4 regions of the Shewanella scandinavica genome follow, and region 4 is predicted to be linked to each of the others. Evidence: predicted binding sites of a transcription regulator. Region 4 holds the regulator's gene; each other region holds the start of a gene.
What was found. The regulator LexA, encoded in region 4, represses DNA repair genes until DNA is damaged. The targets are predictions, from matches to a motif close to TACTGTATNNNNATACAGTA.
Positions count from the first base shown of each region.

Region 1 (7,632 bases), on a different contig from region 4:
CCATTCGCGGTGAGTTGCTTGCTTAAAATGCTGCCGATATTGATGCCGCGATAAACGATGCGAGTGCCTTTGTCGACACCGTTAGCATCAGCCATGGTCAGGTTTATTTCTATGCCGCCAAGGGCTGTGGTTTCTGAATCATAAAGCGAAAAAACGTCGCCGTTTTTGGCAATATCCGCGTTATCGTCAGAGCTGAAACTCACGCCGCCAGCCAGAATGGAGGCCAAACTCTCAGAGCTGACTTTAACCCCAGTCAGCGAAGCATCAATTTTAACACCGGAGACATTCCAAAAGTGAGAGTTTTTCTTCACTAATCGCGCGTATTGCTCTTGAATAAAGGCGCTGATGATGACCCTTTGATTACCATCTAGACGATAGCTGACCACGCTTCCAACCGGAATTTGGCGGAAAAATATCGGCGAGCCAACATCGAGCGAACCGAGTTTGTCTGAGGTCAATTCGATCATCACACCTTCTGAGCCGATTTGCATCGGCGGTGGTTGGCGTTCTGCTTCAAAAAAGGTCGAGGCATTACCTTTACCCGGTTGAATCGCAATGTAGTTACCCGAAAACAGTGCATCTAAGCCTTCAACACCTGTGATGCTGGCCTTAGGGGTGACAAGCCAGAAGAGGGTCTCTTTATTTAAGAAAGGCTTAGCACGGTAGTCCATCATGACTTTAACGTTTACGCCCTTGAGATCTTCATCTATGCCAATGTCTTTGACTTTACCGACAGTCAAGCCTTGGTATTTGACTAAAGTTTTACCTACGTCAATCCCAGTGGCGCTCGGAAAGTGAATTTGAATTTCAACGCCCGATTCTTTAATGCTCTTGATGCCCAGCCACGCCCCCAATGCCAACGCGACAATAGGCAGTAGCCAAATGGGCGAAAAGAGTTTTTTCTTTACAACTTTCGGCGATTCAATTTGTGTCATCTTGAGGTTCCAATCGATCCCAGAGTAAACGAGTGTCTAACACTTTTGCGGCTAACTGAGTTAACAGAATAACCAAGGCAAATGCGGTCGCGGCAGGCGCGGGTTTAGCATCGAGTAGTTGTCCCATATTCACTAATGCCACTGTGATTGAGATGACAAATAAATCGAGCATAGACCAACGACCAATCCATTCGATGATGTGAAAACCCACCATCAATTTTTTTTTTGAAATCGGAATATCAAAGCTGATCGCACACAGATAAATGGATAAGCCGATGATTTTAATCCATGGCACTAAAATACTGGCAGTAAACACTATCACGGCAATGGGCAACATATCTGAATGCACTAGATGCAAAATGCCCGAAAAAATCGTGTCGTGCCGTACTTGCCCTTGGTTGGTCAGCATAGTGATAGGGTAAATGTTGGCAGGTACCAGTAAGATGGCAGCGGTAATCAACAAAGCCCAACTTTTTTGCAGGCTAGAATAGTCCCTTACATGAAGTTCGGCTTCACAGCGTTGGCAGTGGCTGAGGTCACTACTATTGAGCTGGCGGCAGACCTTACACAGACACAGGCCGATATCTTTACCTTGTTGCTTCATATCAGCGATGACCTTCCAATAACGTCCACATGTGCTCTAAGTCGTACTCTCGTTGCAGAAACAAAGTCACGAGAAACAACATAGTGAAGCAAAATGTGCCCATACCAAAATAAATATCGGAAAAATCAGAAAGCTGGAACGATGAAACCAAAAAGCTGATCACATAAATTTCTAGCATAGTGAGCTGTGATAATACCCCATGAAACTTCAATAATTGCTTTAATGAGTTACGCCAAAAAAGACGACTCAGTCCCCATTTCACAATCAAAATCTGCGTCAGTATCGATAACAGTAATAAGCCTGGGCCAATCACAGCGGCGGCAAGCACGGCTAAACCAACGACCCAATAACCTTGGTCAAATACCGCAAACGCGCCCTGAAAAACCGTGGTGGTGCGAATGCTGCCGAAAAAGTGAATTTCTAGTACGGGTAAAAAATTGGCTGGAAAATAAAACACTAGTGCCGAGATACATAGGGCGAGCATGCCATTTACAGAGCAGTAGGGAGTGTCATAAAGTGCAGTACTGCAACGGGGGCAAAGGGCTCTGACACCGCTTGGCAAGGCACGTTTGCGGACTGCTAAATCGCAGGAACGGCAAAGGATTACTGAATTTTCTGCTGCGTTTTCATGCATATAAAAATATATATTAGCCTAAATAGGAGTAATAACAGCGAGATCGGTGCAAAGTGTAGTGCTAATCAGCCGTTCTGCACAGTCTAGCGCTTTATAATCTTGGCAACGAAAGTACGCTAATAATATCAGATTAATCAGAACACTTGCATCACAAGTTCAATCTATGTCACTCTAGTTACTGTATATAAAAACAGTGCGAGGGCAGTCATGGCAGTAATAACACAGTTTGTCGTGGTCAGAGAAGGGGTTGAAAAGATGACATTCACATCTAAGAAGGAGGCTGATGCCTACGATAAGATGCTCGATATCGCCGATAACCTTATCCCCTTCATTCAAAAAGCTGATTTAGGTATAGATGAAAGCGTGGGCGAAAAGCTCGCATTCTATTTTGCTAACAATAAAGATGAGCTGACGAACTTGCTTAAAGGTGTCGTTCAGGTTAATAGTACGCCAACGAATCCACCTGCTGCGAAAAAAGCGGCTAAAAAGACCGAAGCAGCAGAATAAAATTGTTAGGAAATGTAATGAAATCGAAATTTTATGAGTCACTTAACCGTCAAGCCTTGGCCTTATTGGAAGGGGAATACGACCTTGTTGCGGCAATGGCGAATTTTTCAGCCTTACTCAATGATAATTTGACTGATCTGAACTGGGTGGGATTCTACGTTATGCGTGGCGAACAACTCGTATTAGGCCCGTTTCAAGGTAAAGTGGCTTGTACACGCATTCCGTTAGGAAAAGGCGTGTGTGGTACGGCGGCATTCACCAATCAAACCCAGCGAGTGGCCGATGTTCATCAATTTGATGGCCATATTGCCTGTGATTCTGCCAGTAATTCTGAAATCGTTGTGCCAGTTCGTGCCCAAGGTAACGTGGTTGCCGTGCTCGATATTGACAGCCCAATCTTCGATCGTTTCGATGAAGAAGACCAAAAGGGGCTGGAATTACTGGTTAAAAGTTTTGAAAACTGCCTATTTGATTAATTTGCGTACAATAACGCATAATTCATAGTCGCAATCGGTGGCGTGCGCCTTATAATATGCGCCTGCACGCATTAAGCTGGTTTGATCGGCATGCAATGAATAAGCTTAGTGTTTTGAGCTGTAAAAATTTGTTAAGGTATATTTTTTTTAACTTTAGTAAACGCGGCTAGGATGCTAATTTGTACGTTGACTCAATATTGAGTTTAACGAAGATAAACGACACGTAAGAAGTTGATATATATCACCTCGAATCGATGTCCCTTTTTGACTGTGGAAGTAATGATGGAATCAACAGAAAAGTTGACCGACACCAATGCAATTTTGGCGTATTTGTATGAAACATTTCCTTTGTGCTTTATTGCTGAAGGTGAAACTAAGCCATTAAAAATCGGATTGTTTCAAGATTTGGCTGAAAGGTTGGCTGATGATTCTAAAGTCAGTAAAACTCAGCTCAGAGTTGCCTTAAGACGTTACACCAGCAGCTGGCGCTATTTAAAGTGCGTTAAAGCGGGCGCACAACGCGTTAATCTGGATGGCGAACCTTGCGGCGAGTTAGAGCAAGAGCACATTGACCATGCTCAAGCCATGTTGAAAGAGAGTCAGGATAAAGCGAAAGCGAAACGTGCAGCACTCGCACCTAAGCCTGCGTCGAAGAAAGCACCTAAAAAGGTGGCTGTTCCTCAACGTGCTAAAACTGAGCGTCCTGCTAAGCCTGCGCCTAAAGCAGCGCCAGTCGTAAATTATGTCCAAGCACAATTGACTGATTTAACGAAAAAACAACGCGTCAATGTTAAGTTAGGTATGACACCCGTAGCCGGTGTGATTACTGATATTAACAAGGAAGATATTCATGTTCAGCTTGATAGTGGCCTAACGATTAAAGTTAGAGCAGAACATATCCTGCTGTAATCATTTTTTAAAACGGAGTAACTTGTTGATGCGAAAACTCACTTTGGCTACCTCGATCGCCACTGTTTTTGTCGGATTCTCGGCTTGGGCCGTACCACCCACGATTCAAATCAGCGAGTTACCCACTCTCAAGCAGGAAGCGCAACATAAGGTCGCGAGCAAAAGGGTAACGGACTTATACACTCGTTCGCACTATCATAGATTTAATCTTGATGATGCCTTTTCTACGCAAATTTTTGACCGTTATCTACAGCAGTTAGACTATCGCCGCAATGTGTTAACCCAAGCGGATGTCGATAGTTTTAAACCTTATGCTACCCAATTCGATGACATGCTCAGTTCTGGTGAACTTGAGCCTGCCTATAAAATGTTTGATATCGTCCAAAAGCGTCGTTATGAAGGCTTTGTCTATGCTTTATCCCTACTGGATAAAGAGATGGACTTCTCCGCCCCTGGCGATGCCTATGAGTACGACCGTGACGATGCGGCATGGCCAAAAGATCAATCCGAGATCAACGAGTTATGGCGTCAACGTGTTAAATACGATGCGCTAAATCTAAAACTCACAGGTAAAAAATGGCCTGAGATTGTTGAGATCCTGCAAAAGCGTTACAACAACGCCATCAAACGTTTGACTCAAACCAACAGTGAAGACGTGTTCCAAGGCGTGATGAATGCCTTCTCACGCAGCATTGAGCCGCATACGAGTTACCTGTCACCACGCAATGCTGAACGTTTCCAAATGGAAATGAATTTAAGCCTTGAAGGGATTGGTGCTCAACTGCAACTTGAAGACGATTACACTGTTATTAAAAGCTTAATTGCTGGCGGCCCTGCGGCTGGCAGCGAAAAACTGTCGCCGGAAGACAAGATTGTCGGCGTCGGTCAAGAAGGCGGTGAAATTGTTGATGTGATCGGCTGGCGTTTAGACGACGTGGTTGATCTGATAAAGGGGCCTAAGGGCAGTAAAGTCGTACTGCAAATTTTACCGAAGAAAGGCGGTTCGAATGCTAAGCCATTCGACGTTACCTTAGTACGCGATAAAATTCGTCTTGAAGACAGAGCGGCAACCTCTAAGGTGATTGAACCTAAAGACGGCGAGTACGCTAATCGCAAAGTCGGCGTGATCCATATTCCTGGTTTCTACATGAACCTGTCACAGGACGTTGAAAAAGAGCTAGTGAAGTTAAACGAAGCCAAAGTTGAAGGCATAGTCATCGACCTTAGAGGTAACGGTGGTGGTGCATTAACAGAAGCCGTGTTGCTGACGGGACTCTTTATCGATATGGGCCCTGTGGTGCAAATTCGTGATGCTGATGGCCGTGTGTCTGCGCACCGTGATAACGATGGCAAAACCAGTTATGCGGGCCCGTTGACTGTGATGGTTGACCGTTACAGTGCTTCAGCCTCTGAGATTTTTGCTGCCGCATTGCAAGATTATGACCGCGCGCTAATTGTCGGTGAATCTAGCTTTGGTAAAGGTACAGTGCAGCAGCATAAGAGCTTAGGCCGTATCTACGACATGTATGAAAAACCAATTGGTCATGTGCAATACACAATTCAAAAGTTTTATCGGATCAATGGTGGCAGCACTCAGCTTAAAGGTGTGACACCAAACATTGCTTACCCAAGTGCGTTAGAGCCAGGTGAGTACGGCGAAGCTGAAGAGAAAAATGCATTGCCTTGGGATAAAGTGCCAATGGCACAATATGGCACGCTCAATGATGTGACGCCTGAGTTAGTGACTAGCCTTGAGGCCAAGCACCTTAACCGCATCAAAAGCAATGTAGAGTTTGCTTATATCAATCAAGATATTGCCGACTTTAAAAAGCACCACAAAGAGAAGACAGTTTCTCTGGTTGAAAGTGAGCGCATTGCCTCCCGCGAAGCCGATGAGAAGAAAGTCCTCGATAGAACGAACGAGCGCCGAGTCGCCAATAGTTTAGCACCAGTTAAATCAATGGAAGACATTAAAGACGAAGCCGAATTGCCAGACGCATTTTTAGATGAAACGGCTTATATCACTTTAGATATGGCTGATGCGCAAAAACTGGCTAAAACTAGTGCTAAGTAGGCGCTAGTCGAGTCGATTTATCCAATATCAAAACGCGCTTATGGCGCGTTTTTTCTTATTTAGATCAGCGTTAAAGGGATCGAAATGACACAAGCTCAAGCAAAATATTTAAAAGATTATCAAGCGCCACTCTTCACGATAGACACGATCGACTTAGCCTTTAATCTGGCGGGCAATGAGACTCAAGTGCAGGCGATAAGTCGGGTAAAACGCACTTCTAAGCATACCCAAGCCCTAGTGTTGGATGGTGAAGACTTAACTGTGATCTCGTTGACGGTTGACGGCGAGGCAGTGCCTTACCATGTTAGCGCGGGTCAATTAGTCTTAGAAACTGCGCTTGATGAGTTTGAGCTGAACATCGTCACTAAGCTCGATCCCGAGGCCAATTCGAGCCTTGAAGGCCTGTATATGTCAGATGGTGCCTACTGCACGCAATGTGAGGCTGAGGGCTTTAGACGGATCACTTATTTCCTCGACCGTCCTGATGTTTTAGCCAAATATACTGTGCGCATCGAAGCCGATAGAGCCGCATTCCCGTTTTTACTGAGTAACGGGAATTTGATTGATCAAGGCGAATTAGAGGGCGGTCGCCATTATGTTTGCTGGCAAGATCCGTTTCCAAAACCGGCTTACTTGTTTGCCTTAGTCGCTGGCGATTTTGATCTGTTGCAAGATGAGTTCATTACCCGCAGTCGCCGTAAAGTGATCCTGCAAGTGTTCGTCGATAAAGGTAATTTACATAAAGCACACCATGCGATGGCATCGCTGAAAAAATCCATGGCATGGGATGAGAGTCGTTTTGACCTCGAGTACGATTTAGATATTTACATGATAGTTGCCGTCGACTTTTTCAATATGGGAGCGATGGAAAACAAAGGCTTAAATATCTTCAACACTAAATATGTGCTTGCAGATACGTTAACGGCTACCGACGAGGATTATCACGGTATTGAATCGGTGGTAGGCCATGAGTATTTCCATAATTGGACCGGAAACCGCGTGACGTGCCGTGATTGGTTCCAGCTAAGTTTAAAAGAAGGCTTAACGGTTTTTCGCGATCAAGAATTCAGCTCCGATTTAGGCTCACGCGCTGTGAATCGAATTCACGCAATCAAAGTGATCAAGAATCAGCAATTTGCCGAAGATTCTGGCCCAATGTCCCATCCCATTCGTCCAGAATCTGTGATTGAGATGAATAATTTCTATACAGTCACTGTGTATAACAAGGGCGCTGAAGTGATCCGCATGATGCACACTTTGCTCGGCGAAGAAAAGTTTCAAGCGGGGATGAAACTGTATTTTAATCGCCACGATGGCCAAGCGGTCACCTGCGATGATTTTGTGGCGGCAATGGAAGATGCCAGTGGCGTGGATTTAACCCAATTCCGTTTATGGTATAGCCAAGCGGGCACGCCGATTGTGACTGCGATGGACAGTTTCGATGCGCTAACGGGCATTTACCAATTAACCCTTAAACAAAGTTTAGCGAACTG
Region 1 is NZ_JAUOES010000013.1:16,697-24,328, reverse strand. It holds gene Q4Q50_RS12690 (PqiB family protein) at 1-935, opposite strand, end outside; gene Q4Q50_RS12685 (paraquat-inducible protein A) at 922-1,539, opposite strand; gene Q4Q50_RS12680 (paraquat-inducible protein A) at 1,541-2,173, opposite strand; gene Q4Q50_RS12675 (YebG family protein) at 2,381-2,680, shown strand; gene msrC (free L-methionine (R)-S-oxide reductase MsrC) at 2,698-3,156, shown strand; gene proQ (RNA chaperone ProQ) at 3,439-4,065, shown strand; gene prc (carboxy terminal-processing peptidase) at 4,094-6,139, shown strand; gene pepN (aminopeptidase N) at 6,224-7,632, shown strand, end outside.
Region 1: the regulator LexA is predicted to act here: its motif matches at 2,350-2,369, upstream of Q4Q50_RS12675 (YebG family protein).

Region 2 (7,632 bases), on a different contig from region 4:
CAAAGCGGCAAGCTCGTTCAAATACTGCCAGAATGGCAAGGTATTCCGCGCACAGCCTACTTGATGTATCGCGATCGGGACAACCTGCCCTTACGGGTCAGACTGTTAATTGATTTTATGTTGGCAAATCCACCCGAGGCTTATTGAGCCATTCAGGCGTGAGTCTGCGGCGTATCGACTCAGTAAACAGCTAGAGCGCTAAATCAAGCTGAGTCTGGGCATTTGGGATTTCGGGCACTGCGAGGATAGAATCGGCGAGGCCGACCGAAATACCTAATAGGCGAATGCCGCGCCCCTCTTGCCTTGCCATCGCCTGTGCGAGTAGATCATAGAACATCACAATCGAGACTTCATCGCTGCGATGCTCGATAGTGGTTTGCTTGAAATCATTAAACTTGAGCTTGACCACTTGCTTGTGAATTTTGCGCTCCTTAGCGCTGCGGCTCAAACGTAGGGCTAATTCTTGGATCAATCCTGGCATCACTTGTTGGCACTGCTCTAGGCTATAAATATCCTTCGCTAACGTGGTTTCAACACCCACCGATTTACGCTCCCTGTCGGCAGAAATGCCCCGCTCATCTATGCCTTGGGCACGTTCAATCAAGACACCACCAAACTTACCGAATCGCGCCAATAACTCAGCTTTAGAATAGGCTTGCACATCACCACAGGTATTGAGACCAAGCGAGGAGAGCTTTTCGGCGGTGACTTTGCCGACACCGGGAATTTTACGCAGCGATAAGGTTTTAACAAACTCAGGGAGTGTCTCTGGGGTAATCACATATTGGCCGTTTGGCTTATTCAAATCCGAGGCAACCTTAGCTAAAAACTTCACTGGTGCTATGCCAGCCGAAGCGGTTAACCCCGTTTCGGCTAAGATATCGCGGCGAATGGCCTGCGCAATCAAGGTCGCCGAGCCCTTATATTGTTGGCACTCACTCACGTCTAAATAGGCTTCATCTAAGGACAACGGCTCAATCAATGGGGTATAGCGGGAGAAAATTTCACGAATTTGCAGTGAGACATCTTTATAAACCTGCATCCGCCCAGGAACCAAAATGAGATCGGGACACAACTTAAAGGCATAAGCGGTCGCCATCGCCGAACGCACACCGAATTTACGTGCCTCGTAACTGCAAGTGCTAATAACACCACGACGATCGCTGCTGCCGCCCACAGCTAAAGGCTTGCCACGGTATTCGGGAAAGTCGCGCATTTCCACTGCCGCAAAATAGCAGTCCATATCGATGTGAATAATTTTTCGCACGTTGAATTCCTCTAACGCCAAAATACTGTATATAAAAACAGTAATCAAGTGTTCGTCATCAATTTAGCGGGGATCGGGCGGGAAACCTAAAATTAAAAGGAGCCTAAGCTCCTTTTGTGAGTGCACTATGAGTGATGCCGTGATTGAGCTGATGGTCAGTGAGCAAATAGTTCACTGACCAACTCAGGCTTAAATCTTAAATTGGCCGATATTGCGAGTAAGTGCGCGGGTCATATCCTCAAAGCCTTGCAAGCTTTGCGACAAGTCCTGACTCGAAAGCAAAGACTGATCCGACAACCCCCGCACATTATCGACATTGAGCGCCACTTCCTCGGCTGCCACGGCTTGCTGATCGATTGCTACGGTTATTTCAACCGTTTGCTGTTGGATTGACATAATCGCCGTCGCAATATCATTCAGTGCCGCTTCGACCTGAGTCGTTAGCTCTTGCCCCGCTTTCGCTTGCTCAACGCCCGATTCCATCACTTGCTCGGCCTGCAATGCGCTTTGTTGCAAGGTGTGAATAATACCTTGAATGTTAGCGGTAGAATCTTGGGTACGGGATGCCAGCGTGCGCACTTCGTCTGCCACCACAGCAAAGCCACGGCCTTGCTCACCCGCACGCGCCGCTTCAATCGCCGCATTCAATGCCAATAGATTGGTTTGTTCGGCAATATTACGGATCACGCTCAAGACTTCACCGATTTGCTCTGAGCTATTGCGTAAGTGTTTAATCACTTTCGCCGCCGCAATCACTTGCTGTGACAGCGCTTTCATCCCTTCGGTCGCACGGGAAACAATCTGTGTACCATCGTGGGCCTGAGTTTGCGCCTTCTGGGCAAAATCATTCGCCCGCTGGGCACTGACAGCCATTTCTTGACTGGTTTGCGCCATTTGCGTCGCGGCGGTGGCAACCGAATCTATCTGCTGCTTTTGCGATGAGACCGACGACACGGCTAAGTCGCAGATCTGCCGCGCATCAATAACGCCCGTCCCAACCTCTTGGGTTAAGCTGCGCGTATCTAACAACATATGCTGCACTTTCTCGGCAAAGCGGTTAAAGGCATCGCCAAGTTTGCCTAACTCATCTTCTCGATCCATTAGAATACGTTTTGATAAATCACTGTCACCTTCGGCGATATCTTCCATCGCATCCAATAACTTAGCTAACTGGCGTCTAAAGGGCAGCAACATCAACCATACCGTCACGCCCATTAGCAGCATGATACCTATGGCGACCATACTGGCATTCCAGAACGCGGCGGTCACTGGTGCTTCAATCACTTCGTGGGGCAACATAAAGGCTAAGTGCCACTTTTGTTTGGGATAATCGCCGCCCACGGTCACAAAGCTCACCCGCTGGGGAACGCCATTAAATGTAACATTAGCAAACCCTTGCGCTTCCCTTTGCATCTGTTGTCGTAATGCCGAAAATCCTGATGTGTCCTTAAACTGAGTATCCACTTGATTCGCCAAGGAGCCCGGCGGGAAACGCTCGGAAAAACCAGGGAAATACACTAGCTTGCCTTCGTCTGTCATCAAGAAAGCTTGGCCAAAGTCACGGTATTTGATCGGTGCCAGCAGGGATTTACCAATAGTATCAATCAAGATATCCATGCCGCCGATCCCAATCAGCTCACCATTGGCAGCATAAACAGGGGTTTTAACCGTGGCAGAAATTGAACCATCGTTCGCATCGACCGCAGGATCGCCAACAAACAAGCCACGCTGGTCAATCGCCTCCTGCCACCAAGGTCGTTTGTTGGTGTAGTAATCTGGGTCGCCATCGAAGCGGCCATTAAGGTCAAAGTACTCGAAGGTATTGGCCGAGCCAAAAAACACAGACTTAACATCGCTATCGCGATCGGAGAAAGACTTAAAGTAAGCAATAATGTCTTGATACTGGCGATCAGTCGCGAGATGACTGCCACGGGCGTGATACTGAGTAAACCATTTGACTAAACCCGGCTCGGCAAATACTGAATGGATCACTTGGCCCTTAGCAATAAAGTAACCGCTGATCTCATTGGCTTTTAAGGCAACCAGCGCCGAAATATCCGCATCGACCTGCTTTCGCGTGTTATCACTTTCTTTCGTCACCAACAAAGCGGCGACTAAGGTAAGCAGTACAGCAAGCGCACCAACGATAGTCACCACTAACTGCAAACTTAGAGAACGTTTCATATATCCCATCAATCTTCCCGTCTGGCTGACCAACAACTTAACAATATGGCTCGCAAAAATAGTTTTACACGGTAACAATTTTTACCTGTTAACAACAGATGGAATCACCATAAAAAACGTAAATAAGTATTTGTAAAGAAAGGATATTGAACATATAACAGGATTCGCTAAATTTAAGGCAGATTGCAGATGATGAGTTTGTAGAGGCAGAGTTTTACAGTCAGATAGACTATATAGGGATTCGAAAAATAGGAAGCGGTAGAAATAAGATCAGCGAGTTAGTCTCGCTGATCTCGATTTAGCGATTACATCTTAGTTTGCAGGTAGTTTTGCAGCCCGACACGGTCGATAAGTCCGAGTTGTTTTTCGAGCCAATACATGTGGTCCGACTCAGTATCGTCGAGTAACACTTCGAGGATTTCGCGGGTCTGGTAATCTTGCTTCTGCTCACACAGGGCAATCACTTGGCGCAAATCGTCCGCGACCTTGTACTCGTAGGCGAGATCATTACGCAGCATCTCTTCCACATCTTTACCTATGTTCAACGCCTCACGGGCGGCAACATTAGGCGTTCCTTCGAGGAATAAAATACGCTGTACTAATTTGGCCGCATGGGCTTTTTCATCATCAGACTCATGGGCGATGCGCTCATAAAGTTCATTCAAGCCCCAATCTTCGTACATGTGTGCATGGACAAAATATTGATCCATTGCCGAGAGTTCTCCCGTTAGGAGTCGATTTAACGCATCGATGACGTCTTTATCGCCTTTCATATCCCGCTCCTATTGGTCGCTAATTTGCGATTGAAGATAATTTTGAATACCGGTTAGCGTAATGAGCTCTTGCTGCGACTCGAGCCAATCTAAGTGTTCTTCCTCGTCTTCAAGGATGTCTTCCAGCAGATCGCGGCTCACATAGTCTTGCTCGGCTTCACACAGGCTAATCGCATCACGCAGCAATGTAAGCTGCTCTTGCACCATGGCCAGATCGCAGTCGAGCATTTCTTGGCTATGTTCACCAATGCGAAGTTTCTCGAGTTGCTGCAAATTTGGCAGACCTTCCAAAAACAACACGCGCTCGATGAGCTTATCGGCGTGCTTCATATCTTGGATGGATTTTTTGTATTCGACGTGATTGAGTTTCTCTAAGCCCCAATGTTTAAACATGCGGGCATGGAGGAAATATTGATTGATGGCGGTCAACTCACAGGTAAGCACCCGATTCAGTTGCCCAACCACTTTAGGATGACCTTTCATAAGTTACTATCCTTGGTAAGCGTGAAAAAGATTGATCTAAATCAAGCTTCTAGCCTAGTACAATTTACCCATCAACTCAAATTATCTTTATATTTCACTAACTTAATGATGAAAAGCATTCTCATTCCTGCTTAGATTAACGCGCTATCTCCCTCATAACCCAAGGATAAATTTAATTGGATGGTCTAGCTTGATAAGTTTCATGCAAAAAAATAGCCTCCAGATGGGAGGCTATTGTCGAAACAGACGATTGAGAGAATATTAAATAATACGATCTTTGGTTAACTTCTCACGGCGCGCTTCTTCAGCGGCCATACGACGTTTACGTTTGTCACAAGGGTCATCACAATCACACGCTTTCTCAATCCCTAGAACACCTAAACCGCCACAGCTTCCTTCGACGGCTTTGCGCTTGATGAGATAACCTATCGACATCAGCAAAAAGAACAGTAATAAAACTACAAATGCCGCGATAAAAGTGCTCATGTTAACTCCAACTACTTAAGGAAAGGCTTGAAGGCGTCACTGTAATAGACTTTAAATCCTTCGCCTTGCTTTTCAATTAGCATTATCGCCAAGTGTTCCTTCTTGGCAAGCTCCAATGATGCTTCTGTACCTAAAACCATCATAGCCGTCGCAAAGCCATCGGCAGTCATGCAATTCTGATGCAATACGGTCACAGATGCTAGCTTATGATTGATTGGCAAACCGGTACGTGGATCAATTATATGGGTAAAACGTTGGCCGTCTTCCTCATAATAATTACGATAATCGCCCGAGGTCGCCATCGCCATAGTCCCTGGTGAGATAACCTGCTGTACGGCTTCAGAGCCATCATCGGTCGGTTGCTCTATGGCAACGCGCCAAGAGCTACCATCGCCTTTAGCACCTTTAATGCTGAGCTCACCGCCAATTTCAACTAAATACCCAGTCGCGTGGTATTTATCGAGAATAGAAGCAACTTTATCAACCCCAAACCCTTTGGCGATTGATGACAGGTCTACGTACAAATGCGCGTTATGCTTACTTAAACGATGACCTTCTATCGAAAGCTCACTAATACCGGTTTTGGCTTTCGCCGCATCGATATCGGCCTGAGTCGGAACTTTCGTTGGGCGCTTATCAGGACCAAATCCCCACAGGTTAACTAAAGGACCTAAGGTAATATCAAGTGCCTTATCCGTCACTTGATATAAGCGTATTCCCTCTTGCACCACTTTGATGGTATCCGCTGAAACTTCAACGCTTTGTTCCAATGGCAATTGGTTGAAACGGGATAATTCTGAATTTGGGCGATACGTCGACATCTGGTCATTGACTAGCTCAAGGGCTAAATCAATTTCCGCTTGAAGTAATTGCGCCGTCGGCATCTGCTCATTCGGCACGACTTTAATGTGATAAGTCGTCCCCATAGTGCTGCCCGCTAATGAAATGACCTCGTTCTGCTTTGAGCAGGCTGAAACAAAAAAGGCCAGCCCTACGAGGACTAGCCAGTTAAATGAATGCTTTAATACTGAGGTATTGATCTTTAAGGTCTGAAACATAGTGACCTACTACTCTTATTTGGGCCCTTAAATGCAAAAGTTGCAGATGAGAGATTATCCTCAACATCTGCAACTTTTCTATCTAGGACTAATGAACATTAGCCGCCGAAGTCATCCAACAAGATGTTTTCGTCTTCGACACCAAGATTTTTCAACATACCAATTACGGCAGCGTTCATCATTGGAGGTCCACACATGTAGAACTCACAATCTTCTGGTGCATCATGGTTTTTCAGATAGTTTTCATACAATACGTTATGAATAAAACCTGTGTAACCATCCCAGTTATCCTCTGGTTGAGGATCTGAAAGTGCCACATGCCATACGAAGTTATCATTCTCAGCCGCTAGGCCGTCGAAGTCTTCTACGTAGAACATTTCACGCTTAGAACGAGCACCGTACCAGAAGCTCATCTTACGTTTAGACTGAAGACGCTTCAGTTGGTCGAAGATATGTGAACGCATTGGCGCCATACCCGCACCACCGCCAATAAACACCATTTCTGCATCGGTATCTTTCGCGAAGAATTCACCGAATGGGCCAGAAATTGTCACTTTATCGCCAGCTTTTAAGCTCCAAATGTAAGATGACATCTTACCGCAAGGCAGAGTCAGGTTACGTGGTGGAGGCGTAGCAATACGCACGTTCAGCATGATAATACCGAACTCTTCTGGGTAGTTAGCCATTGAGTATGCACGGATAGTTTCTTCATCAACCTTAGATTCAAGATTGAAGAAACCGAAGTGCTCCCAGTCGCCACGGTATTGTGCAGGTACGTCGAAATCTGCATATTTAACATGGTGAGCAGGTGCTTCGATTTGAATATAACCGCCAGCACGGAATGGTACAGATTCGCCATCAGGAATTTGCAGCTTCAGCTCTTTAATGAAAGTGGCTTTGTTATCGTTAGAGATAACTTCACATTCCCATTTCTTGATACCGAAGATTTCTTCGTCAAGCTCGATTTCCATATCGTTCTTAACGTTAACCTGACAAGAAAGACGACAGCCTTTACGGGCATCACCTTTGCTAATGTGGTCAAGTTCTGTTGGCAGAATATCGCCGCCGCCAGACTTAATCACTACGCGACATTGGCCACATGAGCCACCGCCACCACATGCACTCGATACGAAGATACCGCTGTTAGCCAAAACGCCTAACAACTTACCGCCAGCACCGGTTGTAATTGCTTTTTCAGGATCGTCATTAATGCCGATCGTGATGTCACCGCTAGCCACTAACTTAGACTTAGCGAATAAAATCACTAATACCAAGATGAGGACGATAGCAGTAAACATACTCACACCGAGGTAAACCTCGAGCGGAGTAGATTTAAAAATACCAAGAATATCCATTAACTTATCCTTAGAAGGTCCAATTC
Region 2 is NZ_JAUOES010000021.1:53,184-60,815, forward strand. It holds gene Q4Q50_RS16840 (LysR family transcriptional regulator) at 1-147, shown strand, start outside; gene dinB (DNA polymerase IV) at 191-1,267, opposite strand; gene Q4Q50_RS16850 (methyl-accepting chemotaxis protein) at 1,457-3,460, opposite strand; gene bfr (bacterioferritin) at 3,757-4,224, opposite strand; gene bfr (bacterioferritin) at 4,234-4,707, opposite strand; gene nqrM ((Na+)-NQR maturation NqrM) at 4,969-5,193, opposite strand; gene Q4Q50_RS16870 (FAD:protein FMN transferase) at 5,205-6,251, opposite strand; gene nqrF (NADH:ubiquinone reductase (Na(+)-transporting) subunit F) at 6,350-7,606, opposite strand.
Region 2: the regulator LexA is predicted to act here: its motif matches at 1,291-1,310, upstream of dinB (DNA polymerase IV).

Region 3 (7,632 bases), on a different contig from region 4:
ACTTACTTTCTGATGCGGCTTTTGGGCCTGTTACCCACAGTGAAATTCACTATGCACAGCAATTGGTTGGCTCAGCTCCCGAGCATTCGCTCACGTTGTTTGACCGCGGGTTTATGTCTGCCGAATTGCTCATCAGCTGGCAAGGAAGCGGTGCAAACACCCATTGGTTAACCCCGATAAAGTCTAAGACCCGCTATAGAATTATCGAGTCATTCTCAGAGTATGACCATCTGGTTGAGATGCCGGTATCACCCCAAGCTAAACAGCAAGCGCCTTATCTGGGGGAGCGCTGGCAAGCTCGCCTTATCCTTATTCCGTCACCCAAAGGTGATATCAAAGGGTTTATCACGTCATGTCTATGCCCCAACACTTATTCAGTGAACGATTTGCTCAAGGTGTATTGGCAGCGATGGGAGATAGAGAGGGGTTATGGCGAGCTGAAGCAATATCAACTGGAAAATAAACCCGTCCTGCGCAGTAAGAAGAAGGATGGGGTGTATCAAGAATTATGGGGTATCTTGACGACCTACAATATTGTTCGGCAAGAGATGGCCGCAATGGCAGTGCAGCATAAAGTTGAACCACAGAGGATAAGTTTCATTAATGCCCTGTTTTTAATCCAGGATGAGTTTGGTTGGAGCGACAGAGGGAGTCCAGGAGCGATCCCACAGCACTTAAAACGACTGAGGGAAAATGGCAAGAGGTTGATTTTACCTCCGAAGAGGAAACGACCCAGCTACCCGCGTGTGGTGCTAAAGAAAACGGTGAAATATCCAAGTAAAAATGCCACTCGCTCTTAAGCGAGTGGCATTAGTCATTGCTGACTGGCTTTTTGGGTAATATCTGAAAAGGTTCTTACTTCAAAGAACCTGAAACTTAGAGCGTGTAACGGATACCGATTGCAACGCCGTCAGATTCAGAAAGTGCCATTCTGGCTTCATGTTCCCCAGAAAAATCACTGTAATCTTTACGTGCTTCTACGTACAGAACTGTGTTTGGATCCCACACAAAGTGCAAACCGACAACGACAAACTGACGCTTAAACTCATCTGTAGGTTTGGCATTGAAGTTTGGCTGGATAACATAATCTTTACCGGCATCAAGCACGTTGTAAGAAATGAATGGACGTAGGCCATTGTCAAACTTGTAAGAAACTAAACTTTCAATACCATAGGCATCTTTGATCAAACGACCAATGTTGTCAGTATCATGGTTTTCTTGTCTGTTAACGTTTGCAGCAGCATATAAGCCATTATTATCGAAGTTACCCCAAGTGATACCTGCACCGTAGATAAGATCAACCGCTGTGGTTTGTTCGCCGTTACCATAGCTCACTTCAAATTCACCACGGTTAACGCCGGCAGTCAACGTCAACATGTCAGTAGCTTTATATGTTAGTGCAGCGCCGTATGTATAGTTAAACTCGACTTGCTGAGCATCATCAGCACCATTTCCCCAACGTTCAGCACATTCTTCCTGACTTACTTCTGGCTCATATTTTCCGCCATCTAATTTTCTAAGATCACAAGTATAGAAGCTACTGTTTTTCAACTGCGCTTGAACTGCGAAGCTAACATCGCCAAAGGCATTGCGATACTGGACCGTTTTATCACCACGACCCACGCCGTTTACCGCGCCGTCATCTTTGTTATAAGTGTAAACACCTGCAGTGTTGCCGTCCCACACAAAACCGTAGTTAGTGTTGTAAACGACATCGTACCAAGCACCCCACTGCTTACCGATAGTCAGTGTTCCATAAGTGTCATGGGACAGACCTGCGTAACCTAAACGGTTATAGAAGAACTCTTCTTGAACAGATTCGAAGCGATTGTTATAGACAATATCGCTATTACCCACTGGGTTTACGCCCCACTCTAATTTAGCAAAGGCTTTCCAACCGTCAGTCAACTCACGATTAAAACCAAAATTAATGCGAGATGCGCCGTTAACAACCTCTGTTTCCCCTTGAGTGTTGATCACGCGTGCATCAATAAAACCACCGATTTCTACGGCATTTTTATTATCTTTATAGATCTCGATAGCCGAGACTGATGGTACTAAAAACATGGCTGCAAGCGCAGTTGCTACTAACGTCTTGTTCATTTGGTGCTTAACCTTTTTTTGTTTATGTTTTGCCAACGTCATTCCGTTGTTATATTTCCTTACAATTTCCACTTAAAGGGTAGCAAATTTTCAATATCCCCTCAAAGCGAAACCTAAAGAATATGTCGATTAACATCACAAAAACAAACCAGTTAACCTCTACAAAACAGGTTAAAACGCTACATTCGCCACCTATAGCAACACACAAAGAACATTAAAAACACTATATTAACAGCAACTGCTTTGACGCAATATCCATGTAGTTTAGTTTCATTATCGAAAATACCGGCTCTGCAATAGGGCCAATTTGCTTATCAATGTAGTATTGGTAATCAATTGGTGACGTTCTGTACAGTAAGGGTTCCGGTCCATTTACAGTAATCAGGTAGTCAATTTGCGCCCCACGCTTGCCAAAAGTGGTATCACCTGTTAAGTCGCATAGTTGCCGGGCGACTTTAACATGTGGTGAAGATTTAGCCGTGTAATCTTCGATATTGCGCCGCATGCGTTTACGAAATACCAAATCATTATCCAACTGACCATCAAGCAATTTTTCAAACACGCTGGCTAAATAAACACTGATATCCCTTTGGTTAAACATTCGCTCATAGAGTGACTCTTGGACTTTGCGCGCTAAGGGACTCCAATCACTGCGCACTTGTTCCATACCTTTAAAGATAAGCTCAAGTTCATCGCTCGCATTGCGCCACGCGCCAACATAACGCTTTTTACTGCCTTCTAATGAGCCTCTTAAGGTTGGCATAAAGAACTGCTCGTAATGCCGTTCAAACTGTAACTCGAGAAAACTCTCAACTTGGTGATCAGCACAGATCTTAGCCTGCCACTTAGCATTGATATCCTGCGCCAGACTGTTACCCAAGGCGTTAATGTCTGAGAGATCAGGCTCGCTGCCAAGCCTGACAAAGGTCGAATCCGTATCGCCATAAATCACTTGATAGCCCATCTCTTCTATCCATGCGCGGGTTTGTTTCATGATTTGATGGCCGCGCATCGTGATCGAACTTGCTAACTTTGCATCGTGGAACACGCAGCCTTGAGAACCTAAAACCCCATACAGCGAGTTCATGATAATTTTTATCGCTTGGGATAACGGCGCATTATGTTCACGCTTGGCCTTTTCTCGCTGCTCAGATAAGGTTTGGATAAGCTTAGGTAAAATAGGCTGTTGCCGACTGAAACGGCCACCGAGAAACCCCGCAACACATTCAGACTCGGGCAACTGCAAGCCTTCAATCAATCCCTTAGGATCGATCAAAAAGGTGCGAATAATGGAGGGATACAGACTTTTAAAATCGAACACTAAGATGTGTTTATAAAGACCCGGCACAGAATCCATCACGTAGCCGCCAGGACTTTCAATGCCATCACTGGCAGGCTCTGCTGGAGCGACATAACCCGCTCGATGTAAATGCGGTAAATACAAATGATTAAACGCCGCCACCGAAGCCCCTACTCGCCCAAGTTCTAAACCTGTCAGTTCGGCACGCGCGAGGGCAAAATCCCACAATTGAGTGTGAGTAAAAATATCCCACACTAGGCGGCTATCGGTAAGATTGTAATGCGCTAAGGCTTGTTTATCGGTCTTAAACAGCTGGTCAATTTCTTCAACGCGATTATCGACGTTATGAATGGCCTTGCCTTCACCTAATAATTGCCGCGACACAAATTCAAGCGAGAAACGCTCAAAGTGATAAAAAGCCGCCTTAAGCCAATCGATACCATCGAGTACCACACGGCCCGGTAAGACTAAGGTTTCTGGGCGAAATTTATTATCAACCTTCCAATCGAGCATAGCGCCACCGCGGCCAATGGTGAGTGGAATACGGTGTAATAATGCACGGCGTGACAATAGCGCGAGATCGAAACTCACCACTGACCAACCGATAATAAAATCAGGATCAAACTCATGGAACCACGCGATTAATCGATGAATAAGTGCAGCTTCATCGACCACCCATTCAATATACTCGGGGGCGTTTGATTCAGCTTCGCCCACCATGATCACTTTTTCATAAGTCTGCTTGAGGCTGCCTTGCCCCTCGGCTTGGCTACTGTCTTGACCATATAGCGCAACCGAATAGAGTAACCCCTCAAAGCTGCATTCAAAATCCAGTGAAATACAGCGTAAATTCACCGCCATCAAGGGAGCAATACTCTTTGCCCGCTCGGCGATAAACACGGGCAGCGAGTTAGCCTCAAGACTGTCGCTAGTCGGCGCGTGTATGTTACTCGTCGCAGAGAAATGCCCTAAAAATGCCACATCCAGCGCCACAAACCGCTCGATTAAATAACGCTGTTCGGGTCGAATATCGGCTTCAAATAAGGGGATGTCGGCATCTTTAGCGATGCGCTGTAAGGTACGCATGCTGTTGCTCGATTTGGCATAAACACCACTGACAGCGCCGCCTTTAAAGCTTTTGAGTGCTAATGGCACAAACCGCAATGCTTGACCCGGCGTTTGTAACTGTAGAGCCGCCACATCCGTTTGATGGCAAAAACAAATGTGTTCAGTACCTTGCACTTCCACCAGCACAGGGCCTTGGGCGGTAGCCAGATAATACTGCAACACTAAACTCCCATGACGATGAATCGCATGGCGTGTTAAGACTCGACCTTGTACACTAACGGCCGTTGTTGCCTCTGGCTTCATCGCATGGGTTCCCAAATCGTATAGCTACTCAATTTAAATGCCGCCAAATGGCAGAAAAGTTTCTTAGGCTATGCAATCACTGTTATTATGTACAGCATTAATTCGATAAAGTAGTGACGCATGTTACCTGACAATGTAAAAACCCAGATCCGCGCCATCTATAAGGATATCGCTACCGCCTTGCCTCATTTTAGGCCGCGCCGCGAACAAAACTATATGGTGGCGGAAATCTCTAAGACCCTCGCCGGCGACTATGACAAAGATAGACGCATTATCGTGGTCGAAGCAGGCACTGGGATCGGTAAATCATTGTCTTACATCCTCGGTACCATTCCACTGGCATTAGCGAGCAAGAAAAAGGTCTGTATAGCTACCGCAACCGTCGCCTTGCAAGAACAATTACTGCATAAAGATTTACCCTTTTTTCTTGAGCAATCCGGCTTAAATTTCCGCTTTGGCCTAGTAAAAGGTCGACAACGTTATGTGTGTCTATCGAAACTGGCGATGCTCATCGGTGACGACAACAGTACACAAATGGCCATGTGGCAAACTAAGCCTGACAACAGCCAAGTAGCTATGATGCATGGCCTGTTAAAAGACTATAACGAAGGTCGCTGGAATGGCGAAATCGATACCTTAGCCGTACCGCTGCCTGATCACCTGTGGCAACAAATCGCCTGCGACAAACACAGCTGTCATCGTCAAGTCGCCAGCCACAGAAATTGCCCGTTCCATAAAGCCCGCGAAGATGTCGATACCTGGGATGTACTCATCGCCAACCACAGCTTGTTATTCGCCGACTTAGAGCTCGGTGGCGGCGTGATATTGCCCGATCCCGAAGACGTGTTTTATGTTATCGACGAGGCACATCACTTACCGATTGTGGCGCGGGATTTCTCCAGTGCACAGGCCACGCTGAGGGGCGCCTGTGACTGGCTCGAAAAAATTGGCAAAACCTGCGCTAAGTTACAAAACCAAATAAAGAGCAACAACATTATTGCTCCTGCGCAGGCGATGCAAGATCACTTAGGCGATCTTATCGCCCAGCTCAACCAAGTGGCCCACTACTGCGATACCCAGACAAAGCACTTTGCCAATCCTGAAAACCGTCTGCGTTTTGAGCACGGCAAACTGCCGGACTCATTACTCATTCTGGCTGAAAACCTTGCTGTGACCTCTAATCTTGCCCTCAAGCAGTTTAATAAAATGCTGTCACTGTTGGCAGAGGCGATTAAAGATGGCGACATTCCTAAACATCAATCCGAAGCACTATTAGCCGAAACCGGATTTATGCTGCAAAGGCTCGAGAATCTACAAAAATTGTGGAAGATGATGGCCAAGGAAGATAAGCACAAAGGCGCACCTATGGCGCGCTGGGTTGAACTTATCACAGGTAAACAAGTGGATTATCTATTTAGCGCTTCACCTATCGAAGTCGGCTTTATGCTGGAATCCATGCTGTGGCAAAAGGCCGCGGGCGTGGTCTTATGTAGCGCCACGCTGCGCGCACTCAATAACTTCGACCATTTCGTACATCAGGTGGGGTTATCACTCAACGATGGCAGTCGTTATTTAGCCTTACAATCGCCCTTCGATTACCCCAATAATGCGACACTTTATTTACCCAAAATGCGCACTGAGCCGACGGACGATGCCTATACGGCTGAACTTGCCGAACAAATCATCACCCTTATTGAAGGCGAAATGGCAACCTTAGTGCTATTCGCCTCCTACTGGCAGATGGAAAAAGTGGTTGAATTACTTGAAGGTAAACTCACCACTGAGCTACTTATCCAAGGCAATGCGCCACGGCAACAATTATTAGAAAATCATAAAGCTAAATGCGATAAGGGCGAACCAAGTATCTTGTTCGGCACCGGCAGCTTCTCTGAAGGTCTCGACTTGCCCGGTGATTATCTGACTAACTTGATCGTCACTAAACTGCCCTTTGCCGTGCCAACCTCGCCCGTTGAGCAAGCGCATGCAGAATATGTCAAAGTCAAAGGCGGTAATCCCTTCTTACAACTGACGATCCCAGATGCTTCACGTAAGCTTATTCAAAGTTGTGGTAGATTACTGCGTAAAGAGCAAGATTATGGCCGAGTGACCATTTTAGATAGGCGGTTAGTCACTAAACGCTATGGCAAGTCCTTACTGGATGCCTTACCGCCCTTTAGACGTGTTATAGAGTAGGATTAAAATTTGGAGTTGTTACTCGAGCCCAGTCATTGGGCCCTGTTGGCAGTCATAGGTCTTATCGCTGGATTCATCGATGCCGTTGTTGGCGGCGGTGGCCTATTGTCGATCCCCGCGCTGTTAACCTTAGGCATAGCACCGCACACCGTATTAGGTACCAATAAGTTAGCCGCCAGTTTTGGCTCTTCAATGGCGGCTTGGACCTATTATCGTCAGCACCTTTTTAAACCCTCATTTTGGTACATGGCCTTTATTGCCACCTTTATTGGTGCCGTATTGGGCAGTTTCTTAGTCTATTTAGTCGATACCCAATGGCTCGAAAAAGTCCTGCCACTGCTGATCATTGGCATCGCCATTTACAGTTTAATCAGCCCCAATGCGATATCAGATGTTAACTGCCAAGCCCCAACCAGCAAACCACCCGCCAAGCAACAATGGCTACAGGGACTTGCTTTAGGCACTTATGATGGTTTTGCCGGCCCTGGCATTGGCGCGTTTTGGACTGTCACATCCGGCTCTTTGTATAAACTGCCTTTACTGCACAGTTGCGGCCTCGCCCGCGCAATGACCTTCACCAGCAACTTGACCGCATTGACTATCTTTGGCTGGCTTGGGCAGGTAGAGTGGCAAATAGGTTTGTGGATGGGATTGTGCATGATGTT
Region 3 is NZ_JAUOES010000036.1:18,096-25,727, reverse strand. It holds gene Q4Q50_RS20695 (IS4 family transposase) at 1-800, shown strand, start outside; gene Q4Q50_RS20690 (porin) at 877-2,103, opposite strand; gene Q4Q50_RS20685 (DNA polymerase II) at 2,327-4,774, opposite strand; gene dinG (ATP-dependent DNA helicase DinG) at 4,895-6,967, shown strand; gene Q4Q50_RS20675 (sulfite exporter TauE/SafE family protein) at 6,977-7,632, shown strand, end outside.
Region 3: the regulator LexA is predicted to act here: its motif matches at 4,852-4,871, upstream of dinG (ATP-dependent DNA helicase DinG).

Region 4 (7,632 bases):
CATGATATGAATAGAGAACACGAAGAGTGCCGTGCTGTCAGGACTATAAGTGGTAGACAGTGGCGCGTAGAAGGTCCAACCAAAGTTAGGTCCGCCGCCTTCCATAAACAGCGAGCTGAGTAGGATGGTAAAGGCGAAGGGTAAGATCCAAAAACTCCAATTATTCATCCGTGGCAGCGCCATATCGGGCGCACCAATCATCATAGGGATCAGCCAGTTTGCTAGCCCAGTAAAGGCGGGCATTACCGCGCCGAATACCATGATCAGCCCATGGACTGTGGTCATTTGGTTAAAGAAGTTGGGCTCGACCAATTGTAATCCGGGCTGAAAGAGTTCAGCGCGGATCACCATGGCCATAGCGCCACCGGTTAAAAACATAATGAAGCTGAACCATAAATACAAAGTACCAATGTCTTTATGGTTGGTGGTTAGCACCCAGCGCATGATGCCCTTTGGCGCACCATGATGATGGTCATCATGGGCTGCGGTTTGATCTTGAGTCGTTGTGCTCATCATAATCCCCTACTGTCCATGGCTTGCGATATCAGCAGGTTGCACTGTATCGCCGGTATTGTTGCCCCAAGCATTGCGCTCATAGGTAATGACTGCTGCGAGTTGCTGTGGGCTGAGTTGTTTGCCAAATGCTTGCATAGCCGTGCCTGTTTTGCCGTGCATCACAATATCGAGATGATTGGCGACGGGCCCAGTGGCGATAGCACTGCCAGCGAGGGCGGGGAAGGCAGGTGGTATGCCAGCTCCCGTTAACTGATGGCAGGCCGCACAAGTGGTGGTGTAGACAGTTTCACCTTCGGCCATCAGTGCCTCATGGGTGAGAGTGGGGAGACTCGCCGGATCGACTATGGTTGCGGAGTCGACAACTGCTGCGGGCTCAGTTGTAGGTGCGGGAGTTGGGGTCGTATTGGCTGGTGCGGTAGCAGGTGCTTGTGTGCCTGCACTGCCGTTCATGTGCTCATTGACATCTTTAGCCTGCACAGCATCGCCAGTATTGTTGCCCCAAGCATTACGCTCATAGGTAATCACAGCGGCAATTTCTTGTGCAGTCAATTGCTTACTAAAGGCTTGCATAGCCGTACCTGTTTTACCGTTGAGCACAATTTCAAGGTGGCCGCTGAGTGGTCCCGTTGCTATCGGACTGCCTTTGAGGTGTGGGAATACGCCTTGTAACCCCTCGCCATTGGGCTGGTGGCAGGCTGCGCAGTGCCCGAGGTAAACTTGCTCACCTTGGGTCATCAGATCCTCTTTGCTAAGGGTCTGTGATAAAGCGGCTTGAGCGGCTTCTGCCGCCGCGCCTGCGGCTTGTTTCTGCTCCGTCACCCAAGCTTCAAACTCGGCTTCGGGTAAGGCTTGCACTACGATCGGCATAAAACCATGGTCTTTACCGCAAAGTTCGGCGCATTGACCACGGTAAATACCGGGTTTGTCGATGCGAGTCCAAGCCTCATTGATAAATCCTGGGTTGGCATCTTTCTTCACGGCAAAAGCAGGTACCCACCATGAATGGATGACATCTTCAGAGGTCATCAAAAAGCGGATTTTGCGATTTATCGGCAGAACGAGCGGCTTATCGACCTCCAATAGGTAGTGTTCACCCTTGGTTTCGGTACCGTCGATTTGTGCTCTAGGGGTTGCGAGTATGCTGTAAAAATCAATGTCTTGATCGAAATAGCTGTAATGCCATTTCCATTGGGAACCCGTGACTTTAACGGTCAGATCGGCGTCGCTGGGATCTTCCATCGCAATTAAGGTTTTTGTCGCTGGTATCGCCATTAAGATCAAAATGATAAATGGCAGAATCGTCCAAGCGATTTCAACTTTAGTGCTTTCGTGAAAGTGGGACGCGACAGCGCCTTTGGATTTTCTGTGGTTGATCATGGCGTAAATCATCACGCCAAAGACCACAAGGCCAATGGCGCAGCAGATATACAAGATGGTCATGTGCAAGTGATAAACCTTGCCACTGATCTCGGTTACGCCAGGGGTCATGTTGAACCGCATGTCCGCGGCGGCCAACGGTGGTGCGAATAACACCACGAGTAAACAATACAACAATTGCTTCACAAGACTTCTCCTCTGCCAATTGCGAATAGCAACTACAAAGAAGAGCAACACAGTAAGTCTCAACTCTATGCAAACTCTTCAGTTCCCAAAAAAGCGTTTTTGACTTCAACGTGCGTTGGCGGCTGTTACTTTTAATTAAGTATTGTTACTGCTGGTATTAGCCACGCTGGCACATACGACTGAAATAAATCTGTTCTCTATTTTTAGTGGCATTTTGAACTCGATTACGGCTCGATTTATTTGCCACGGGCGGCGATATATCATCGCCGACTAAATCAACCATACTTGCTGTTTAAATATTGATCAAGATCACTTATTTATCTAATTGTCTGAAAAATTGCCAAAAAAAAGCCTCACATTCATAGGCGAGGCGGCTTTCAAGGTAAAAAAATAAATGAATATTTAATGTACAGCGCTAAAAAAAGATTGTTGGCCGAAGAGATTGCCTTGCTCAATGCGTACGTCGCCATGTAAGTGACTGTTTACGTATTCAAGCACTATGCCCATGGCGCGGGCACTTTTAGCCACGATTTGCAGGCGACGATTATCGCGTGCATCCAGTGATTTGGTCCAAGTAATAACTGCACTGGACGTACCACTTGTTAAGGCTTTTTCCATCGCCCACAGGGTTTCGACTTCATCTTTCGCGTGCACCAGCAAGACTCTATCCATACGCACGCCAGCGTTGGCGAGCATTTGTTTGTAGCCAATACTCGGTGGGTTGATGAGCACTAACCAACGGCCCTGTTGGCTTAACTGGGCGAGTTGCGCGCTCAGATGGATTAATTCTTGGCGACCTTGAGTCTTAGTTGGCATGCAGGCGATAGGTGCATGGTGCCAGTCATAGTCGGCATCACGTACTTCATCGAGCCACAAGCCAGGGTGGCGGGGTGCATTGCCAAGTAGTTTGTTCATAGCCAATCTCCATTACGGATCACACCGACGGCGAGTCCTTCAATTGTTAAACTTTGATAGCCTAAATCCACTTTAATCGGGGAATAGTCTTCATTTTCGGCGTGTAGATAGACCACATTACCTTTTTTTTCGAAACGTTTAACAGTGACATCGTCGTCGACTCTAGCGACAACCACTTGACCATTTCTGGCTTGTTGTACTTTATGAACTGCCAGCAAATCTCCTTCGAGAATGCCGATATTCTTCATGCTGTCGCCTTTAACCCGCAGTAAAAAATCGGCGGCGGGATGGAACATGCTTGGGTCGACTTGGTAGTACTGTTCAACATGTTCTTGGGCGAGAATAGGTTCGCCAGCGGCTACTTGACCGATAAGCGGTAAACCTGTTTCAGTTACTTCTTCGACTTCCGCAGTCAGACGAATGCCCCGAGATGTGCCTGGCATGATCTCAATGCAGCCCTTTTTCGCCAACGCTTTAAGATGCTCTTCAGCCGCATTGGCGCTCTTAAAACCTAAACGGGTCGCGATTTCTGCCCGTGTGGGTGGCATGCCAGTATCGGCAATATTTCGTTTAATTAGCTCTAAAATTTCAGCTTGGCGTGGCGTCAAAGGTCTCATGGTGTTTCCTGTTTTTCTATACAGTTACTGTTAGTATATACAGTATTATTTGCAGCGCAAGTATTAACCACTTTTTAGCTATGTTGGAGAGAATTAGCGAATATTACCCATAGTCTGGTATTCTACCGGGCTAGTAAACGTACTTAATTGCATAAGAATAATGCCTAAACACGACTCTCTTTGGTTGAAATCATTACGCTGGATCCAAAAACACTTAGTGCACACTATTGTTGTGCCTCAGGATCCCTTTGCCGATCTGAATCTGGATGCCTCCAGACCCCTTGCTTATGTGATGAAAACGGAATCGCTGAGTGACATCGCTGCCCTGAGCGAAATTACGGCTAAGTTAGGACTGCCGAGCCCCTATGAGCCTTTAGTGGCAAATGGTGTAATTGCGCCTCGGGTTGTCTGCCTTCAAGGGCGTAAGCCGCTGTTTGGTGAGCGTGCGGGTAACGAGCCTTTCCTCGAATGCTTTATGCGTTTATTGGCCGTGCATAAGGAACGCCCTGAATTAGACATTCAACTGGTGCCCGTAAGCCTATATTGGGGCCGCACGCCAGGGAAAGAAGACGACACTATGAAGGCGGCTGTGTTTGAGCGGGAAAACCCGACTTGGCTGCGCAAATGCTTGATGATTCTATTCTTAGGTCGACATAACTTCGTACAGTTTTCAAATGCTGTATCCCTGCGATACATGGCCGACGAACACGGCACTGACATGGGGATTGCCCATAAATTAGCGCGGGTCGCGCGGGTGCATTTCCGCCGTCAACGCAAGGTGATGACAGGGCCTGTGCTGCCAAATCGCCAAGCACTGTTTCATTCGTTGCTCAAATCTGAATCGTTGCGTAAAGCGATTCAAGAAGAAGCAGTCAGTAAGAAGATTTCAGAGACCCAAGCGCGCGAGACAGCCATTGAGTATCTCGATGAAATCGCTGCCGATTACTCAGATAGTTTAGTGCGTATTGCCGAGCGTTTCTTAACTTGGCTGTGGAACAAGCTTTACAGCGGGATCAACATTAAAGGCGCCGAGCAAGTTCGCCAGCTGCACCACGATGGCCACGAGATTGTTTATGTGCCTTGCCATCGCAGCCACATGGATTACCTGCTGTTATCGTATATTTTGTACTATCAAGGTATGGTTCCGCCGCACATTGCCGCAGGTATTAACCTCAACTTCTGGCCCGCTGGACCTATGTTCCGTCGCGGTGGTGCCTTCTTTATCCGCCGTAGTTTTAATGGCAACAAGCTGTATACCGCAGTATTCCGTGAGTATTTAGATCAACTGTTTGCTAAAGGTTATTCGGTGGAATATTTCTCCGAAGGCGGCCGCTCACGTACGGGGCGTCTATTGGCGCCCAAAACTGGCATGATCGCTATGACGATGAACAGCGTGCTGCGCGGTATCGAGCGTCCAGTCACGCTAGTGCCTGTATATTTAGGCTACGACCATGTGATGGAGGTAGCGACTTACCATAAAGAATTAAGCGGTAAGAAAAAGAAAAAAGAATCTGTGTGGCAAGTGTTTGGCGCGATCCGCAAACTGGGTAATTTCGGCCAAGGTTATGTGAACTTTGGCGAGCCCATTACCCTGCAAAACTTCTTAAATGAGCGTGCGCCAAACTGGCGTAATGAGGTAGCCGATGATCCTGAGCAAAAACCGAGTTGGTTAACGCCAGCGGTAAACGTGCTAGCGAATCGAGTGATGACAAATATCAACGATGCGGCGGCAGCGAGTTCAGTGACCTTGACGAGCTTAGTGTTGCTGGCGACAGATCAAAATGCCTTAGAGCGCAGTCTGCTGGAACGTCAGCTTGATCTGTATCTGACCCTACTCAAAAAAGTGCCTTACACTACTTATACTTCGGTTGCCGAAGGTGATGGTAAGCATTTAGTGCAGCAAGGTTTAGAGCTGAATAAGTTTGTTGTTTGTGCCGATCCTTTAGGTGAAATCGTGTCTATCGAGGCGAGTCAGGCTGTGTCCATGACTTACTATCGTAACAATATCATCCACTTATTTATTGTACCGTCATTAATTGCGAGTTGTTTAACGCATAATGAGCAGATCCCGCGTCAGCAAGTGGTGTCAATCGTTGCCGATTTTTATCCACTGCTGAAAGCCGAACTCTTCATGGGCATTAAGGATGTACCTGCCTATGTCAATCAAGTGCTGGATTTCTTCATTGAACAAGGGTTAGTAGTCGAAACTGATACCTTAACTGTCGTGCCTGAACACACTAGCCAACTATTATTGTTAGCCAGTTCAGTGAGCGAAACTCTGCAACGCTATGCCATTATTTTCAATCTGTTAGCAAACAGACCTAAGATGGAGCGCTCAGAACTTGAGTCTGAGAGTCATCTACTCGCCCAGCGTTTAGGCGCTTTGCATGGCATTACCGCGCCTGAGTTCTACGATAAGAAACTTTACGGCACCTTGAGCGTTAAGCTCAAAGAATTGGGATATCTAGCGGATAACCAAGATAAGTCCAATATCAATCGCATACGAGATCAAGCCAATAGCTTATTACGTCCGTCAGTGAAACAAACGATAGTGGCGAGTGTCACCGCGGAGCATACAGTTTAATGGCAAATCATATGAATGCGGCTAAGCATAAGCCCGCAGGTAAGTCCTTGCTCGGCGGCGCCATGATTATTGCTGGCACGACCGTAGGTGCTGGGATGTTTTCTCTGCCCGTGGTCGGTGCAGGTATGTGGTTTGGTTATTCGATTTTAATGTTATTAGGCATTTGGTTTTGTATGTTGATGTCGGGCTTATTGTTGCTCGAAACCAATTTGCATTTCGAACCCGGTGCCAGCTTCGATACTTTAAGCAAGCAAACCTTAGGGCAGTTTTGGCGGATAGTGAACGGCGTTTCTATCGCGTTCGTGCTGTATATTTTGACCTATGCCTATATCAGCGGCGGTGGTTCGATTGTGAATCACAGCTTGCAGGGCATGGGAGTTGAGTTACCGCAAAGTGTTGCTGGGCTAGTGTTTGCCATAGTGTTGGCTAGTATCGTATTGATCAGCACTAAGGCCGTGGATCGCATTACCACGATTATGCTCGGCGGTATGATCATTACCTTCTTCCTCGCTATTGGCAATTTACTGATCGAAATCGATGTGACTAAGTTGCTCGAACCCGATGGTAATAGTAGCTTTTCACCTTATCTGTGGGCGGCGCTACCCTTTGGTCTTGCCAGCTTTGGTTACCATGGTAACGTCCCCAGCTTAGTGAAGTATTACGGCAAAGATTCTTCCACCATTATCAAGGCGATTTTCGTCGGCACCTTTATCGCGCTGGTGATTTATGCCTGTTGGTTAGTGGCGACTATGGGCAATATTCCCCGCAGCCAGTTTATCGATATTATTGCCCAAGGCGGCAATATGGGCGTCTTGGTGGGCGCTTTGTCCGAGGTGATGGCGAGTAGCTGGTTGAACAGTATGTTGACCCTGTTTGCTAACTTGGCCGTGGCTTCATCTTTCTTAGGGGTGACCTTAGGTCTGTTTGATTATCTCGCCGACTTGTTTGGTTTTGATGATTCGCGCTCTGGCCGGATGAAAACCGCGTTAGTGACCTTTGTGCCGCCGACGATTTTAGGATTACTGTTCCCCGACGGCTTCTTGGTGGCGATTGGCTTTGCGGCATTAGCGGCGACTGTGTGGGCGGTAATCGTCCCGGCGCTGATGGCCTATAAATCGCGGCAGCTATTCCCCGAGAGCACAGGTTTTAGAGTGATAGGCGGTACGCCGCTGATCATTCTTGTGGTGTTATTTGGCATAGTCACGGGGGCTTGTCATCTGCTCGCGATGGCAAATTTACTGCCGCAATATTCCTAATTTGTTTCGATGATTTAAGCCCTCTGCGTGAGGGCTTTTTTGTATTTAGCGATTGAGTTTTGTCTTACAGATCTTTTTAACCTGAATACTGGACAGAAATACAAACTCAGGCTTAACTCGAATGATTGTAAAAACGAAGGAGCCAATGATGAAAATTACTCAGTACGCACAAGGACATGCA
Region 4 is NZ_JAUOES010000003.1:166,360-173,991, forward strand. It holds gene ctaD (cytochrome c oxidase subunit I) at 1-513, opposite strand, end outside; gene coxB (cytochrome c oxidase subunit II) at 523-2,079, opposite strand; gene Q4Q50_RS03480 (cell division inhibitor SulA) at 2,482-2,994, opposite strand; gene lexA (transcriptional repressor LexA) at 2,991-3,611, opposite strand; gene plsB (glycerol-3-phosphate 1-O-acyltransferase PlsB) at 3,772-6,195, shown strand; gene mtr (tryptophan permease) at 6,195-7,451, shown strand; gene Q4Q50_RS03500 (VOC family protein) at 7,600-7,632, shown strand, end outside.